3 regions of the Paenibacillus hebaui genome follow, and region 2 is predicted to be linked to each of the others. Evidence: riboswitches for the same ligand, from Rfam matches in the RefSeq annotation. Region 2 holds a riboswitch; each other region holds the start of a gene.
What was found. A riboswitch is a leader RNA that binds a small molecule or an ion and turns the genes downstream of it on or off. The one in region 2 is predicted to bind S-adenosylmethionine.
Positions count from the first base shown of each region.

Region 1: linked by a shared signal. The riboswitch ahead of metA (homoserine O-acetyltransferase MetA) and the one ahead of ACR32F_RS26815 (methionine ABC transporter ATP-binding protein) in region 2 are both predicted to bind S-adenosylmethionine.
Region 3: linked by a shared signal. The riboswitch ahead of mmuP (S-methylmethionine permease) and the one ahead of ACR32F_RS26815 (methionine ABC transporter ATP-binding protein) in region 2 are both predicted to bind S-adenosylmethionine.

Region 1 is NZ_CP196836.1:1,957,984-1,962,931, reverse strand. It holds gene ACR32F_RS08935 (trans-sulfuration enzyme family protein) at 1-766, opposite strand, end outside; gene ACR32F_RS08930 (PLP-dependent transferase) at 759-1,949, opposite strand; gene metA (homoserine O-acetyltransferase MetA) at 1,974-2,891, opposite strand; SAM riboswitch class I at 3,088-3,213, opposite strand; gene corA (magnesium/cobalt transporter CorA) at 3,665-4,600, shown strand; gene ACR32F_RS08915 (HRDC domain-containing protein) at 4,718-4,948, opposite strand, start outside.
Region 2 is NZ_CP196836.1:5,911,888-5,916,835, forward strand. It holds gene ACR32F_RS26805 (MetQ/NlpA family ABC transporter substrate-binding protein) at 1-748, opposite strand, end outside; gene ACR32F_RS26810 (methionine ABC transporter permease) at 840-1,499, opposite strand; gene ACR32F_RS26815 (methionine ABC transporter ATP-binding protein) at 1,501-2,535, opposite strand; SAM riboswitch class I at 2,662-2,803, opposite strand; gene ACR32F_RS26820 (Cthe_2314 family HEPN domain-containing protein) at 2,954-3,682, opposite strand; gene ACR32F_RS26825 (COX15/CtaA family protein) at 3,893-4,831, opposite strand.
Region 3 is NZ_CP196836.1:6,216,491-6,221,438, forward strand. It holds gene mmuM (homocysteine S-methyltransferase) at 6-1,031, opposite strand; gene mmuP (S-methylmethionine permease) at 1,009-2,421, opposite strand; SAM riboswitch class I at 2,510-2,612, opposite strand; gene ACR32F_RS28220 (Ger(x)C family spore germination protein) at 2,687-3,889, opposite strand; gene ACR32F_RS28225 (GerAB/ArcD/ProY family transporter) at 3,886-4,948, opposite strand, start outside.

The sequences.
Region 1 (4,948 bases), 3.2 Mb from region 2:
GAAGCCAGGATTCCTGAGCACCGAGTACGGTTCCAAGTCCATTTTGCAGCTGTTTCAGCTGTATTCCCAGGGAATCCGTACGAGCAACTGCGAGCCCTGCCAACACATCACTGTGACCCCCGAGAAACTTGGTAGCACTATGTACAACGATATCCACACCAAGCTCAATTGGACGCTGATAGTAAGGTGTCATAAAGGTGTTATCCAAGATCGTGATAAGCTCATGCTCCTTGGACCAGGAAGTCACGGCAGCGATATCCGTAATCCGCAGTGTCGGGTTAGACGGTGTTTCCATATAAACGGCCTTGGTGTTTGGCTTGAGCGCCGCTTTTACTTCATCTATATTAGTCATATCTACAAAGGTTGTCTCAATCTGCATACGGCTCAGTATCGAAGTAAGCAAACGGTACGTACCTCCATATACATCTTCCGTTACAATCACGTGATCCCCTGCGGAGAACATCATGAAGACGCTGGAGATTGCAGCCATCCCCGATGAATAGGCGAAGCCTCGTGCTCCACCCTCCAGAAGTGTGATGTAATCTTCCAAAGCCTGACGTGTCGGATTACCTGAACGGCTGTAATCATGTTGAGGAGGATTGAAGATATCAAAATGATGGAACGTTGAAGCTTGGTAGATCGGTACACTGGAAGCACCGGTAGTTTTGTCGATCTCATCACCAAAATGCAGCAGCTTGGTATCGAATTTCAGATCGGAATGGGCATTCCGTTCATGATTATTGGAATTGTTATTTTGCTCACTCATGATGGGTACCTCCTTCAATCTCCTGCTGTGCAGCGGTCAGTGCATTTCCCAGATCCGCGATCAGATCCTCTGCATGCTCAATCCCTACTGAGAAACGTAACAGACGGTCATCCACACCGACCGCATCACGAATCTCAATTGGAATATCAGCATGTGTCTGCACCGCAGGATAGGTCATCAACGACTCTACTCCACCAAGACTTTCGGCAAAAGCAATCAATTTGATGTGACGGAGCAATGGCTCCACATAACGGGCATCCTTCACTTTGAAGGAAAAAATGCCTGTATTTCCGCTCGACTGTTTATTCTGCACTGCATATCCCGGATGATCCGACAGCCCCGGATGATATACCTCTCCAACCGCTGGATGCTCCAGCAGATACTTGGCAATCCTCAAGGCATTATACTCATGCCGTTCCATACGAAGTGCGAGTGTTTTCATGCCTTTCATCAACTGGTAAGAGTCGCTTGGAGACAACACTGCACCAATGGAATTATGCAGAAAGGCCATTTCGGCCGACAATTCTTCACCTTTGGTTATAATCAATCCGGCCAGCACATCGTTATGTCCACCAAGGTATTTCGTGGCACTATGAATGATGATATCGGCTCCAAGTTCAATCGGACGCTGGAAAAATGGTGTTAGCAACGTGTTGTCAACAATGGTCAGCAGGTTATGACTCTTTGCCCAGGAGCTGACTGCTTCCACATCTGTAATCATCATTAGTGGGTTGGTTGGCGTCTCAATGAATACCGCTTTGGTATTGGGCTGGCGGTGACTTTCCAGAGCCGCAAGGTCATTGGTATCCACGTAACTTGCCGTCACGCCAAATCGGGACAGTATGCGTTCAAGCAAGCGATACGTTCCTCCGTACAGATCCAACGATACAATCAGATGATCGCCCTGTCCAAACAAGGCAAAAATAGTTTGCAAAGCCGCCATGCCGGAGCTACAGGCAAAACCAGCATCACCGGCTTCCAGTGCTGCTGCCGCCTCTTCCAACACCTTACGGGTTGGGTTGGTGGTGCGAATATAATCAAAGCCCGTGCTTTGTCCAAGCTTCGGGTGGCGAAACGCAGTGGATTGATAGATCGGAAAGTTAATGGCGCCTGTTACCGGTTCATTAATGGACCCAATTTGAGCTAAGCGGCTTTCGATTTTCAACTTGTTGTTGTCTTCCATTGCTGCATCCTCCTGTAATCTCGATTAAATTTGCGGGCCAATATCGTAAGGTGTTTCCTGATACACATAGTAATTGAGCCAATTAGAGAATAATAAGTTTGCATGTGCCCGCCATGTGGCTGGTGGAACACGGGAAGGGTCATCATTCGGGAAGTAATGTTTAGGCGGCGCTATATCCATTCCTTTGGCCGCATCCCGGTCATATTCCCATTTCAGGGACAACGGATCATACTCGGCATGTCCTGTAGCAAAAATCTGTTTACCGTCTTTGGTAGCCACCAGGAAAATACCAGCTTCCTCAGATTCAGCTAATATCTCAAGATGTTCATTCTTTTCAATATCTTCACGTCGCACTTCCGTATGACGGGAGTGTGGAACGTTGAATACTTCATCGAACCCTCGCAGCAATTGCACATGGGGTTTGTTAATCGTATGTGGGAATACGCCAAAGCACTTTTCATCCAGCGCAACCTTGGGAACACCGAAATGGTGATATAAACCCGCTTGGGAGGCCCAACATATATGCATAGTCGATGTCACATTGGTTTTGGTCCATTCGAAGATTTCCTGGATTTCATTCCAATAGTTGACGTCTTCGAAGTCCATCTGCTCCACAGGGGCACCAGTAATAATCATGCCGTCAAAACGACGGTGTTCAATCTCATCAAAGGTTTTGTAGAACAGGTCCAGATATTCCTGTGATGTATTCTTGGATGTATGGGATTTGGGATGCACCAGTACGATATCCACCTGAATGGGTGTGTTTCCGACCAGACGAAGCAATTGCGTTTCGGTCGTTTCCTTTGTAGGCATCAGGTTTAATATAGCGATACGGAGCGGACGGATATCCTGCTGGTAAGCAGAAGTTTCGTCCATTACAAAAATGTTCTCTCCTGCAAGCACTTCTTTCGCAGGTAATGTGTCAGGTATTTTGATCGGCATGGTGTGTCTAACTCCTCCTTGTGCATAGATAGATGCAGCGTAGGCTGCCATGAGCTTGTCTAAGGTCAATGGACCATAAATCCAGGCCATACGAAGCTCAAGTTCCTTAGCGAAAATCACTGCTGAGAAGTCGGGGCATATAACAATGACCTTCCTCGGATTCCGAGAAAGGTCATATGTAAATAGATATGCGCCTCTCTCATCTCTCAGTTACAACAGTGCCACATGGACACTTGGTCGCTGCAAGAATTAGCACCGTACGGATATACCGCCGGTTGCCGGGTTTCATCGGGCCAGTCCCTCCACCTACTCTTGATAAGATTTCGCTGTATTTAATTGTAATTAAGAATGGTTCACCGTCTACTTTATTACATTAATGCCCTCACGTCAAGTTACAGTTCATGTCTGTTCTCTGGATCGGAACCGTTCATCATCCGTTCTCATACACTGCCTCAGAGCGCGAAATCGACACATTTTTGCGCTTGAAAGCACCCTGTACCAAAGGTATACTAAACAAGTGTTATAAACCCTTATGTGAGAGGTGACATATTCAATGGATGGCGACCCGAGGCCTGACTGGCAGCCGAGTTCCTACAAACTGCATAGAGAATTGATATCAGCATGCCGGCAGCGGGACGTTACTTCCGTTTGTATATAGAGCGAACGCAGTCCTGATCTCCAGGCTCCGCTGCCGACCGGCTGATCTCTTCTTTTTTGCGCCCAAATTGATAAAAATCCGCCAGCTTGGCGGGTGCAGAAGGAGTAGATAAACAATGAAAATCCGGTTGGTAAACAACGGCGTATTTATCCCGGTGGACGACATTCAGCAGGCGCTGACTCCACCAGCAGAGGGATTTTACTGGATTGATGCGGACGTAGACGATTTGGCGGTACTTCAACCGCTGTTCTTAATGCATGATCTGGCCGTGGAAGACTGCTTGAGTGACGAAGAACAACGTCCGAAGATTGAAATTTATGAGAACCATTATTTTATTGTCATTAATAGCATTCGTTTCGATGATGAAGAGATTTTTTTGCGTGCCGTCAACCTGTTCCTTGGCAGACATTTTATTATCAGTGTTACGAAACAGAAAGTCAGCGAATTGCGGACATTGAAACCGATACTATGGGAACAGGAAATCAGTACCCCAGATCGGCTACTGTACCTTTTAGTTGACTTGATTGTTGATAATTATTTCACCGTAGGTGACCGGATTGAAGCACGCATTGAGAAGCTTGAGGAAGACATTCTGATGCACACCAAAAAGTCTCATTTGAATGAGATTATCGGGCTGCGCAGCGAGATTCTGTGGCTCAAGAAAGTGCTGGGGCCTCAGAAAGAGGTCATTAACACACTGAACAAAAAAGACCTGCGCCTCATCGATGATCAGCTGCAAAAATACTTTAGTGACATTTATGAGAATGCTGTGAAGATATCCGAAACCTTTGAGACATATCGCGACCTGATGGGCAACTTGCGAGAAGCTTACCAATCGAGTATTGCCAACCGGGCGAATGAAATCATGCGCGTGTTTACCGCCATCACGACGGTGTTCATGCCCTTGACCGTCATTACCGGTATTTATGGAATGAACTTCGATAACATGCCTGAGCTACACTGGAAGTATAGTTATTTTGTGGTCATCGGACTGATGGTTACTTTGGGCCTGAGCATGTTCTTTATTTTCCGCAAGAAAGACTGGGTTTGAAAAAACGAAATTTGAAAGACGAGGCACTCCATTCGGAGAAAACGCCTCGTCTTTTTTAGTACACCATATACTCAATACGTTACGTACCAGCCTATTTTTCTCTACCCTCTTCTTATACTAACCTGCATTCTGCTCTGTCTCTATGTGCCGACGAAATCGGATTCGAATCATACGCAATCTTTCATAGACCTGCTCCAGACTGCCTCCACCGGGCTTCTCCCCTCCGTATACCTTATGTAATACTGGCTTCAGGAACGTGTCCCCCAACTCCTCATACGCGCTCCACACGGCCTCTTGTTCCTGCTCAGGCATGATCGCCAGCTCGGCATCCAGAAGACAATCCGTATC
Region 2 (4,948 bases):
TTGCATCTGCATCTTTATTGTCCTCACGGGAAACGAGGATGTTCGCGTATGGATTACCTTGCAGGTCTTCAATCAGCAAAGCATCTTTTTCAGGATTAAGGTTGGCTTCCAGAGCGTAGTTGGCGTTGATAAATACCAGATCCGCTTCATCCAATTGACGAGGCATCATGGCTGCATCCAGCTCAATGATATCCAGATTTTTCGGATTCGCTGTAATGTCCTGAATGGTGGATGTGATATTCGTGTTGTCTTTCAGGGTGATAACGCCTTCCTTCGCAAGCAGCAACAGTGCACGTCCACCGTTGGATGGGTCATTCGGAATTGCTACTTTTGCACCGTCTTTCAATTCATCCAAAGACTTGATCTTTTTGGAGTATCCGCCAAAAGGTTCAACATGCACAGGAGTTACAGTAACGAGGTTAAATCCGCGTTCTTTATTTTCCGTATCCAGGTAAGGCTGATGTTGGAAGAAGTTTGCATCCAGTTTTTTGTCAGCGAGTTGCTGGTTCGGCTGTACATAATCATTAAACGTTACAACTTGCAAGCGAATGCCCTGGGCTTCAAGTTCAGGTTTAATACTCTCCAGAATCTCCGCATGTGGCGTAGGCGAAGCTCCTACTTTCAATTCTACGGTGCGAGGTGCGCCTCCAGCATTGTCCGCCCCGCTGTCGGAATCCTTGTTGTTTCCGCATGCAGCCAGTACTGCAATCAGCATAAGACTAAGTAGAGCAAAAGACCATTTTTTCATGTGTAAAACCCCTTCACTAATCATTTTTTTTGCAAGTTCCATCCTTTTTCAAGATTGAGGATTGAATTGGATGCCACCTGCTGTCTATGTGTTATTTCCTGGTGAACAATGTAACCAAGCGATCTCCAGCCATCTGCAGAATCTGCACCAATATGACCATAAATACAACGGAAATGATCATAATTTCATTCTGATAACGGAAGTATCCATAGTTGATTGCCAGTGTCCCCAGCCCTCCACCGCCAACCATCCCCGCCATCGCCGTATAAGAAACAAGCGTAACGATGGTGATCGTAATACCCGCAAGCAGACCAGGTAAAGCCTCAGGCAGCAACACCCGTCTTACAATCTGTCCGGTAGATGCTCCCATCGCCTGTGCTGCTTCAATGACACCCCGATCGACTTCACGCAGAGTCGTTTCAACTAATCGAGCGAAGTAAGGAGCTGCTGCAATAACGAGAGGCGGTATAACGCCCAGCACCCCTGTAGCCGTACCAACCAGTGAACGAGTGAACGGAATAAGGGCTACAATCAGTATGATAAACGGAATCGAACGCAGAATATTTACAATCAATGACAGAACAGAATACACCACGCGTGACTGCGTTGAGACGGATTTTGCTGTCATGAAAAGTAATACGCCAAGCGGCAAACCAATAATAATGGTGAACAAGCCAGAAGCGCCCAGGATTTGCAATGTCTCTATTGAAGCTGTACCAATCTCTTCCCAACGTACGGTTGAAAAATCCATGTTAACGAAGCACCTCCACATCAAGTCCCTGCGATATCAATTCAGTAACCGTAAGGTTAATCGCATTCGTATCACCCTCAAACCGAACCGTAAGCTGTCCGTAGGGAACTTGCTTGATCGTTGAAATGGTGCCTTGCAGGATGGCGAAATCTACACCCGTCTTACGTACCGTTCTAGACAAAATCGCCTCATACGTTTTATTGCCCAAAAACGATATTTTCACAAGTTTCGAAGAACCATCTGCTTGCAATTGAACATCTGAATTCGCCAGGGCGGTTTCTTCCAATGCAATTCCAGCTTCGTGGTCACGCAGCATGAAGTCACGTGTTATCGCATGCTGTGGCTTCAGGAATACGTCTGTGACAGGCCCCTGTTCCACAATGCCACCCTGATGAATGACAGCCACCTTGTCACAGATATTCTGGATTACGTGCATCTCATGTGTGATCAGAACAATCGTGAGGTTGTACTTTTCGTTAATGTCGAGCAACAATTTCAAGATCGAATTGGTCGTCTGCGGGTCAAGTGCTGAGGTAGCCTCATCACAGAGAAGTACATTCGGATCACTCGCAAGTGCTCTTGCAATTCCTACACGTTGCTTCTGTCCACCTGATAATTGGGCCGGATATTTATTGCTATGGTGCTCCAGACCAACCAGGGAGAGCATTTCCTTAACTTTGCGATCCATCGCTTCCTTGGGTGTATTCACGAGCTTTAACGGAAAAGCCACATTGTCATATACCGTTGCAGAGGATAGCAGATTAAAGTGTTGAAAAATCATACCGATCTTGCGTCTTTGCTGCTGCAATTCGGTCTTGTTGAGTGTGGTCAGATTGACACCATCGACCCATACTTCCCCCGCAGTGGGACGTTCCAGTAGATTAATGCAGCGGATCAACGTACTCTTACCTGCCCCGGAATGCCCGATTACCCCATATATTTCACCCTTACGGATGCTCAGATCCAGGTCGGATAACGCCGTTGTAGATTTTCCACCCTTGCCGTACGTCTTCGTTAAACCTTTTAATTCAATCAAAATGACTACTCCTTCCCAACGCCTACATGTATCTTTACCCGAAAGAAGGGAAAACTCCCCTTCGGCATATAAAAAAGAGCCCCTTTTGCAGAAACAAAAAGGGCTCTTCACGTGAAAGAAAATACCTTCTCATCTGCCAAAATCGTGTCTTGCACCATTTTGTAGGAATTAGCACCTAACATCTATAACGAATGACACAGCTGTCATCTAGTTATAAATCGGTTGCCGGGCTTCATCGGGCCTGTCCCTCCGCCGCTCTCGATAAGAAATATGATGTTGTAGAATTCTATAAGTTCATGTAGTTTATGCTTTATAATGTAAACGAACTTTTAAATATCAGTTATATTCGTGTAAAACTTGATTGAAACTCAGTATATTCCAAGTATTCCGACTTGTCAAAGGGAATTATTGCAATCTTTTACTGTGTTAATTTTTTCTTACCCTGCTTATGCCATATATTATTAATATAGCGGTAAGAAGTTGTTAACGTTTCACAAACCATATCCACACCCTGACGCATTTCCAGTAGATGCTGATCCAGATCCTCCAGTTTCACTTTCCCTTGCATGGTCTGGTGTAGCTGCCATAGATCATCCTGCATTTCGGAGTTCATGTAGTGAATCTCCATATTACGTCGTTTGCGCAGTTTGCTCATCGGTTCACGGTATGAGTCCTTGATTTGAATCAATTGCAGGGCAAGATTACGATGATCCCTGGCATAATCGAACTGTCTTAGCACGGTATAATAAGAAAAATGAGCTTTGGCATGAGATGTATTCAACTCAAATATTTCATTTAACACGGTTCCCAACTTATCCAGAATAGCAAAACAGCGGATGAATCCATCCTTGTAGAAATAGACGTAACGGGCATATTCCGCTTTTTCTGTTATCGTCATATCGTCTGTGGAGCCCGCGACGACTTTTTTGCGAAAATGGGATGCAGCAAAGCAGCTTTGCTCCAGTTCGTCCAGCGAGGATATGAGTCCCTGGGTCCACACATACAGTTTCCGGTAGTCATGAGTGGGATCATGATCCACATGCATCTGCCGCTGAAATAGCTCAAGCGTATCCGCCATTGCATTCATTGCTTCCTTCAGTAGTCCTTCGTTTGTACGCGGCTTTTCCCCCAGCAACGTTCGCAGCATATATAACCTCCTCTTTCCACCCTACAAAGTCATAATCTAATCATTCATCATATTAAACAAATTCGGAATTAGAGTAAACGTGCAATTGCTGCTTACAATAGGTTGCCCTGACATGCCTGACATCAAACAAAGTCCACCTGTCCAATGATCTACATCAATGGGGGTGGACTTTTCATTGGGTTATAGCTGGGCTATTGGAGTTCAAATAGGTTAGAAACGATTAACCGGGCGATGCAGCTTGTACACGAGGAAACTCATATACGTTAACACACCGAACAAAATGGCAATATCCAACATATGAGCCAGTGCTACAAACATATATACTTCCGGACGACTCATTGTAAACATCATACAGATACCAATAACCACTTGCAGTAGGATTAGAACAACGGATACCACGCCAAGGGTCTGCATTTCCTTGTTATCCGGATGTTTGCGATAGGCGAAGTGACCCAAAATGGCTATAACAATCACTAACGACGCAGCAGCTGCACGGTGAGCAAAAGCAACAGCTACCCCTCCCGAGAGCTCGGGGATAATCTGCCCGTTACAGAGCGGAAATCCAGAGCATCCTCCAGCAGAATTCGTATGACTCACAAAAGCGCCTGTGTATACCACAAGGTACGTATAGATCGTGGAGAACCAGACCAGATTCCTGAATTTTTTACTGACCCGAGGGTACTTATTCAGACGTTCCAATCCACCATCCCGAGCCTCCTGCCGTATGCCCAGCGCCATCATAAGCGAACTGGCAAAGGCGATCAGTGCAAAGCCGAAATGCAGTGCCATGACCGCGGAGGATTGGGAGAAGACGACGGCAAAAGCCCCCATAATTCCCTGGACAATAACAAATACTAGTGTTAAAAATGAAAACAATTGCAGGTCCCGGCGTGATTTTCCAAACCGCAGAAATGCAACAAAAGAGGCGATGGACAATAGCCCCGCCAGTGCGCTTACGGCGCGATGGGAATATTCAATAAGTGAGGCAACGGTATGTGCTGGCACAAGTTTCCCGTTACATAAAGGCCATTCCGTGCCGCAACCCAGACCCGATTCCGTTTTGGTTACGATGCCTCCGCCAAATGTGGCCAGAAACATGACAAGACAAGTTAATACGGTTAACCATTTAAACAAGGTTAAGTGCTTCAATGTTTTCTCACCTGCTGTTGGTTTAAGATGGCGAAGAACTATATTCTCCGCTTGATTCAGTACTTTGACACTTATTTCACAACTAAATTTATTATAACGGATAAATGTGTCATTGAC
Region 3 (4,948 bases), 300 kb from region 2:
CGCTCCTACTTGCGCCACTTTTTCGCCAGTTCACCAATCTGGTGGGGCGTAGTCCGGCAACATCCGCCGATAATCTTGGCACCCGCAGCAACCCACTGCTCAGACGCATCGCTCATGCTACCACATGTTCCCTGTCCGCTCCATGTCTTCGTCACTGCATCATATACCTCTCCCGAGTTCGGATATACAATGACTGGTTTATCACTGGCACGGCTTAGAATACCGACTGCTTCCGTTACAACTTCCATGGGAGCACAGTTCAGGCCAATCGCAGCAATCTGCGGTTCCGAGCCGAGCAATCGTGCACACTCTTCAATCGGTGTTCCTTCGCTGATGGCAGTTCCATCTTTTAAAGAGAAGGACAGCCATGCATATGCATTAGGAAACTCCTTCAATAAATCAACCAGCACCTGCGCTTCCTGCAAGGAAGGAATGGTCTCAAAAGCCAGAATATCAGCCCCAGCTTCCAGCAACGCTGCGATTCGAGGACGATGGAAGGCCGTCAGCGTCTCATCCGAGACGCCATAGTGACCCACATACTCCGAGCCATCTGCCAGATAAGCACCGTAGGGTCCAACGGACGCAGCAACAATCGGCCGCGGCCGTGCCAAGACACTTTTCGCCATGGCCTCTGTTGTTTGTTGCTCCCCCATTGAATGACTGCCCGTCACGTTTCCTCCGGCTCCATCTTGCACTTCTTCCCATACTTTATCGCGCGCCTGTGCAGCTAGCTTAACTGTCATGCGAATCAGATCCAGCGATTCTTGCTCTCCGATGCCTCTTTGGCTGAATCCATCCACGGTCGCCTGATAACTGGATGTAATGGCACAGTCCGCTCCCGCACGGAAATAATCCGCATGTACCTGAACGATGACGTCCGGATTCTCCAGCAGCACACGGGCAGACCAGAGCGGATCATCCAGATCACAGCCGTGCTGCTCCAGCTCGGTTGCCAGCGCCCCATCCAGAAGCATCACCGGATGTTCACGCAGAATTTGTGCTATGGGATTAGTCTGTTTTGCTTGCGTCATGTACTTGTCCTCTTTTCTTATTCACACGTTCTGTCAGATAATATGCTGCATAACACAGTGCGATAAATGGAACCCCACAATACAGTGCAATTCGCTGCGTTGGATCAAAGGCTATACCTATGCATGAAGCCAGGCACAATACAAAAGAAATAATAGGCACAGCCGGATAAAGAGGTGTCCGGTAGACAAGGTCTTTTACCGAATGCCCTTCCCGTATATATTGCCTACGGAACATGTACTGTGATGCACTAATGCTCATCCATACCGCAACCACCGCAAGACCCGAAATGGAGACCAATGTGATATAGACCGTTCCCGGCGCAATGATGCTGGACAGCAAGGCCAAGCCGCCGCCAACCATACTGATCAGTAGCGCATTCAGTGGTACACCACGTTTGGTCAGTTTGGCAAACCACGGAGAGATCGTCTTTTTATCTGCCAGTGACCAGAGCATCCGTGAAGAAGCATACAGGCCTGAATTGGCTGCAGACAGAATCGCGGTCAGAATAACAAAGTTCATAATATCCGCTGCATACGGAACACCGATCCGCTCCATTACGGCTACAAATGGACTTTGCAGTACACTCGCATCCGACATTGGCAGTAGTGCCGACAAGATGATAATCGTTCCGATGAAGAAAATAATCAAACGCCACAGTGTGGTATGGATCGCTTTCGGTATCGTCTTTTCCGGATTCTCCGTCTCTCCAGCAGCAATGCCAATCAGCTCGGTGCCCGAGAACGCAAAGTTCACAGCCAGCATCGTCATTAATATCGCAGTAGCTCCATTCGGGAACCAGCCGGATGCTGTAATGTTGGAGAGAAACGGTGCAGGTTCCGAATCTGCCATCGGAATAATGCCGAACATGGCCGCCCCACCAATAATAATAAAGACCACAATCGTAAGTACTTTAACCGATGAGAACCAGAACTCTGATTCCGCAAAAAATTTGACCGTCAACGCATTGAACAGGAAGATCATAATCGCAAACAGCGCACTCCATATCCATACATTCACTGAAGGAAACCATCGCTGCATCAACAATCCAGCCGCCGTGAATTCGGAACCGAGCGCAACTGTCCAAGTCAGCCAATACAACCAGGCCACGGTGTACCCTGTAGCTGGACCAATGTATTTGGCTGCATAGCTATGAAACGCCCCCGTCTCCGGCATGTACACAGACAGTTCACCAAGACAGAGCATAACCAGATATACGACAATCGCTCCAATCAGGTAGGACAGAATGGTACCCAGCGGTCCAGCCTGTTGAATCGTATAACCCGAGCTAAGAAACAATCCTGTACCGATAACTCCACCAAGTGAGAGCATGACCACGTGCCGAGCCTGCATTTTACGCTGAAAATGTCCCTTGTCTTTGTTGTTCTCCATGCCTGCTCCCCTACTCCTTCATCCAGAAAAAACAAAAAGACCCACTCTTCCTGAAGAGTGCGCCGTTACTGACAAATAAAAACAAACGCTCCTATCTATCAGGCTGTTCACCCGCTGGAATTAGCACAGTATCCTTCAGATCTGTTGCTGAGGTTTCTAAGGGCCAGTCCCTCCACCTCTCTGGATAAGAAAATGATTTTTTATAAATATAGCGATCTATCATCGTTGTGTCAACAATTAAATAATAAACCGCTACATTCCCTTTCTACTCGGTGGAAGAACCCGGATTGGTGATGCTAATCTTCACCTCATATGTAATCGGCACGGTGCTAAAGATTTGGTCCCAGTCGTCTTTGACCTTTTTCCATGTTTTCGGATATTTGATGCGCAGACTATCCCGAAAATCAGCAACGTCTACTTTATAGCTATGCTGAAGTTTGTAGAGAACCTGTCGAACCTGTTGCTCGGCCAGCTCAGAAAATGCCGTTTCCAGCTCTTTGAGATCAGCTTCCTTATGCTCTTCTTCGGGAACACTCCAATCCTCCATCAGCCAGCCTTCAGATTCGTTCTTTACATGGAACGATATATCATCGCCGACCACCTTCGGAATTACTTTTGTTTTTTTCTTCTTCGTTTCAAATACAACGGTGAACCCATCTTTGTTATATGTCTTCAAGACGCCTCCTTTTGCTTTAGGCTTAATCCACGATAGACCTTCCAGATCCGTCTGGCTCAGTTCCCCGAGAAATTTTTTCGTCTTTCCATCAAAGACACTGCCACCGGAGAACTTGTCTTCGCCATTGGAATACAGCACATTCTGCAGCAGGAAGCTGGAACCGGACTGCATCTGGGCGTCCAACTTGGATAACAAGACCGGGTCCAGGATCTTGTTGGACATATACGAGTTGTTCGTGATTCCCGTGAGATAAAATGCAGGGATTCGGGAAGGGTCCTGTGAAGTCAGTACGTCCACCGCACGATGATGGCTAATCAGCACCAGACAGTTCGGACGAATATCGTTATCCTGCAGGACAAAATCAAGCAGTTGGTCCAGACCATATTTTTTGGCAATATCCTTGGAAATAACGATGACCTTCAGGTGATGTCCGATGAGTGGACGATCTCGGCGGAGCGCAAATTGCCGAAAGATTTGCAGTAAGGAATCTCCGGTGAGCTGTTCATTGGAATAGGAGCTTTTGCCTGAAGCAGGTGAACCGGATTGCTCGCTTTTCTGGCTTTTCGAACTACCTGGAGCAATCTGTACTGTGGCTGTCACATTGTTCTGCTTGGAATACCTTCCTCCCTGAGCTGCAGTGTTCTTCTCGAATTCCGTCTCTTTGCCGATATCAATCCCAAGACCGACATAGACGCTTAGATCCTCTATCTCCCTGCTGCTCCAGCACCCGGATATGATGAATAGAATGGACAAGGCAGAGATCACACGTAAGAGCAAGCGGATGTGAATCATGCATGTTTGCCTCCTTTTTTGCGAATCAGACTCAGCAGTAGCAATACCAGCGGTAGAATGGCAAATAAAAACACGGATGCATTGCCCAGCATATCCCCTAGTTCAAAGGTCTCATTAACCGTTTTGGGCATCATTGAAGTCAGATATATGAACGGAAGCAAGCAATACATAATGACCTGCATCTTCTTCATACGAAACAAATCACGAATTCCCACCGAAGCGCAGTAATGTGTGATTACTGTCGTCGAAAAAATCTGCATAATCCAGATGACCAGCAGCAATGATTCAAATCGCTCGAATATTAAACCTTGTATCTCAAAGCTTCTTACCAAATCCAGCGTTGGCCACGTTCTTGTCTTAATCCCGTCAAGGGACAAGCTGCCCACAACCATAACAACTGTAATCAAGTAGATCATTGTCGAGATCATTAAGCCCCATGTCATAGCCTTATTGCTTTTCTTCGGATCTTGCATATATGCGGTCATGACCAGCATCACCTCGTAACCTGTATACGACAGTAATGAGGGCTTCAATCCTTTAATAACCGGCATGATCCCCTCTCCAAGTACCGGCCTCAGATTACCAATCTCGAATAGCTGGTTACTGAGCAGAATTTCGATTACAAATATAATCAACGTAATCGGCAAAATGATCTCAAATACACGTACAAGGACGGAAAGCCCGCCGGAGATCAAATATATGCCAATCCACATAAAAACCATGACAATGGCCCAGGTTGGAGTTCGTTCGAGCAGATACATGCCCGTTACATCTGCCATGACTCTGATTTCGAATGCTGCAATTACCATAAAATACATAATCATGGCACAGCCCAGTATGTAAGCAATCCAGCGCCCGGTAATCTCGCGGGTGAACTGGAACACGGTTTTCTCGGGAAATCTGCGACACAGGGTGACCATAATAAGGCCGACACCTGTAATAATTAGTCCGGAAAGAAGAATGGAAATCCAGACATCTGGTGTTCCAACAGCTTTACCGGTCGTTCTAGGGAGTGTCAAGATGCCTGCACCAAGCATGTAATTGACAATAATCACCACG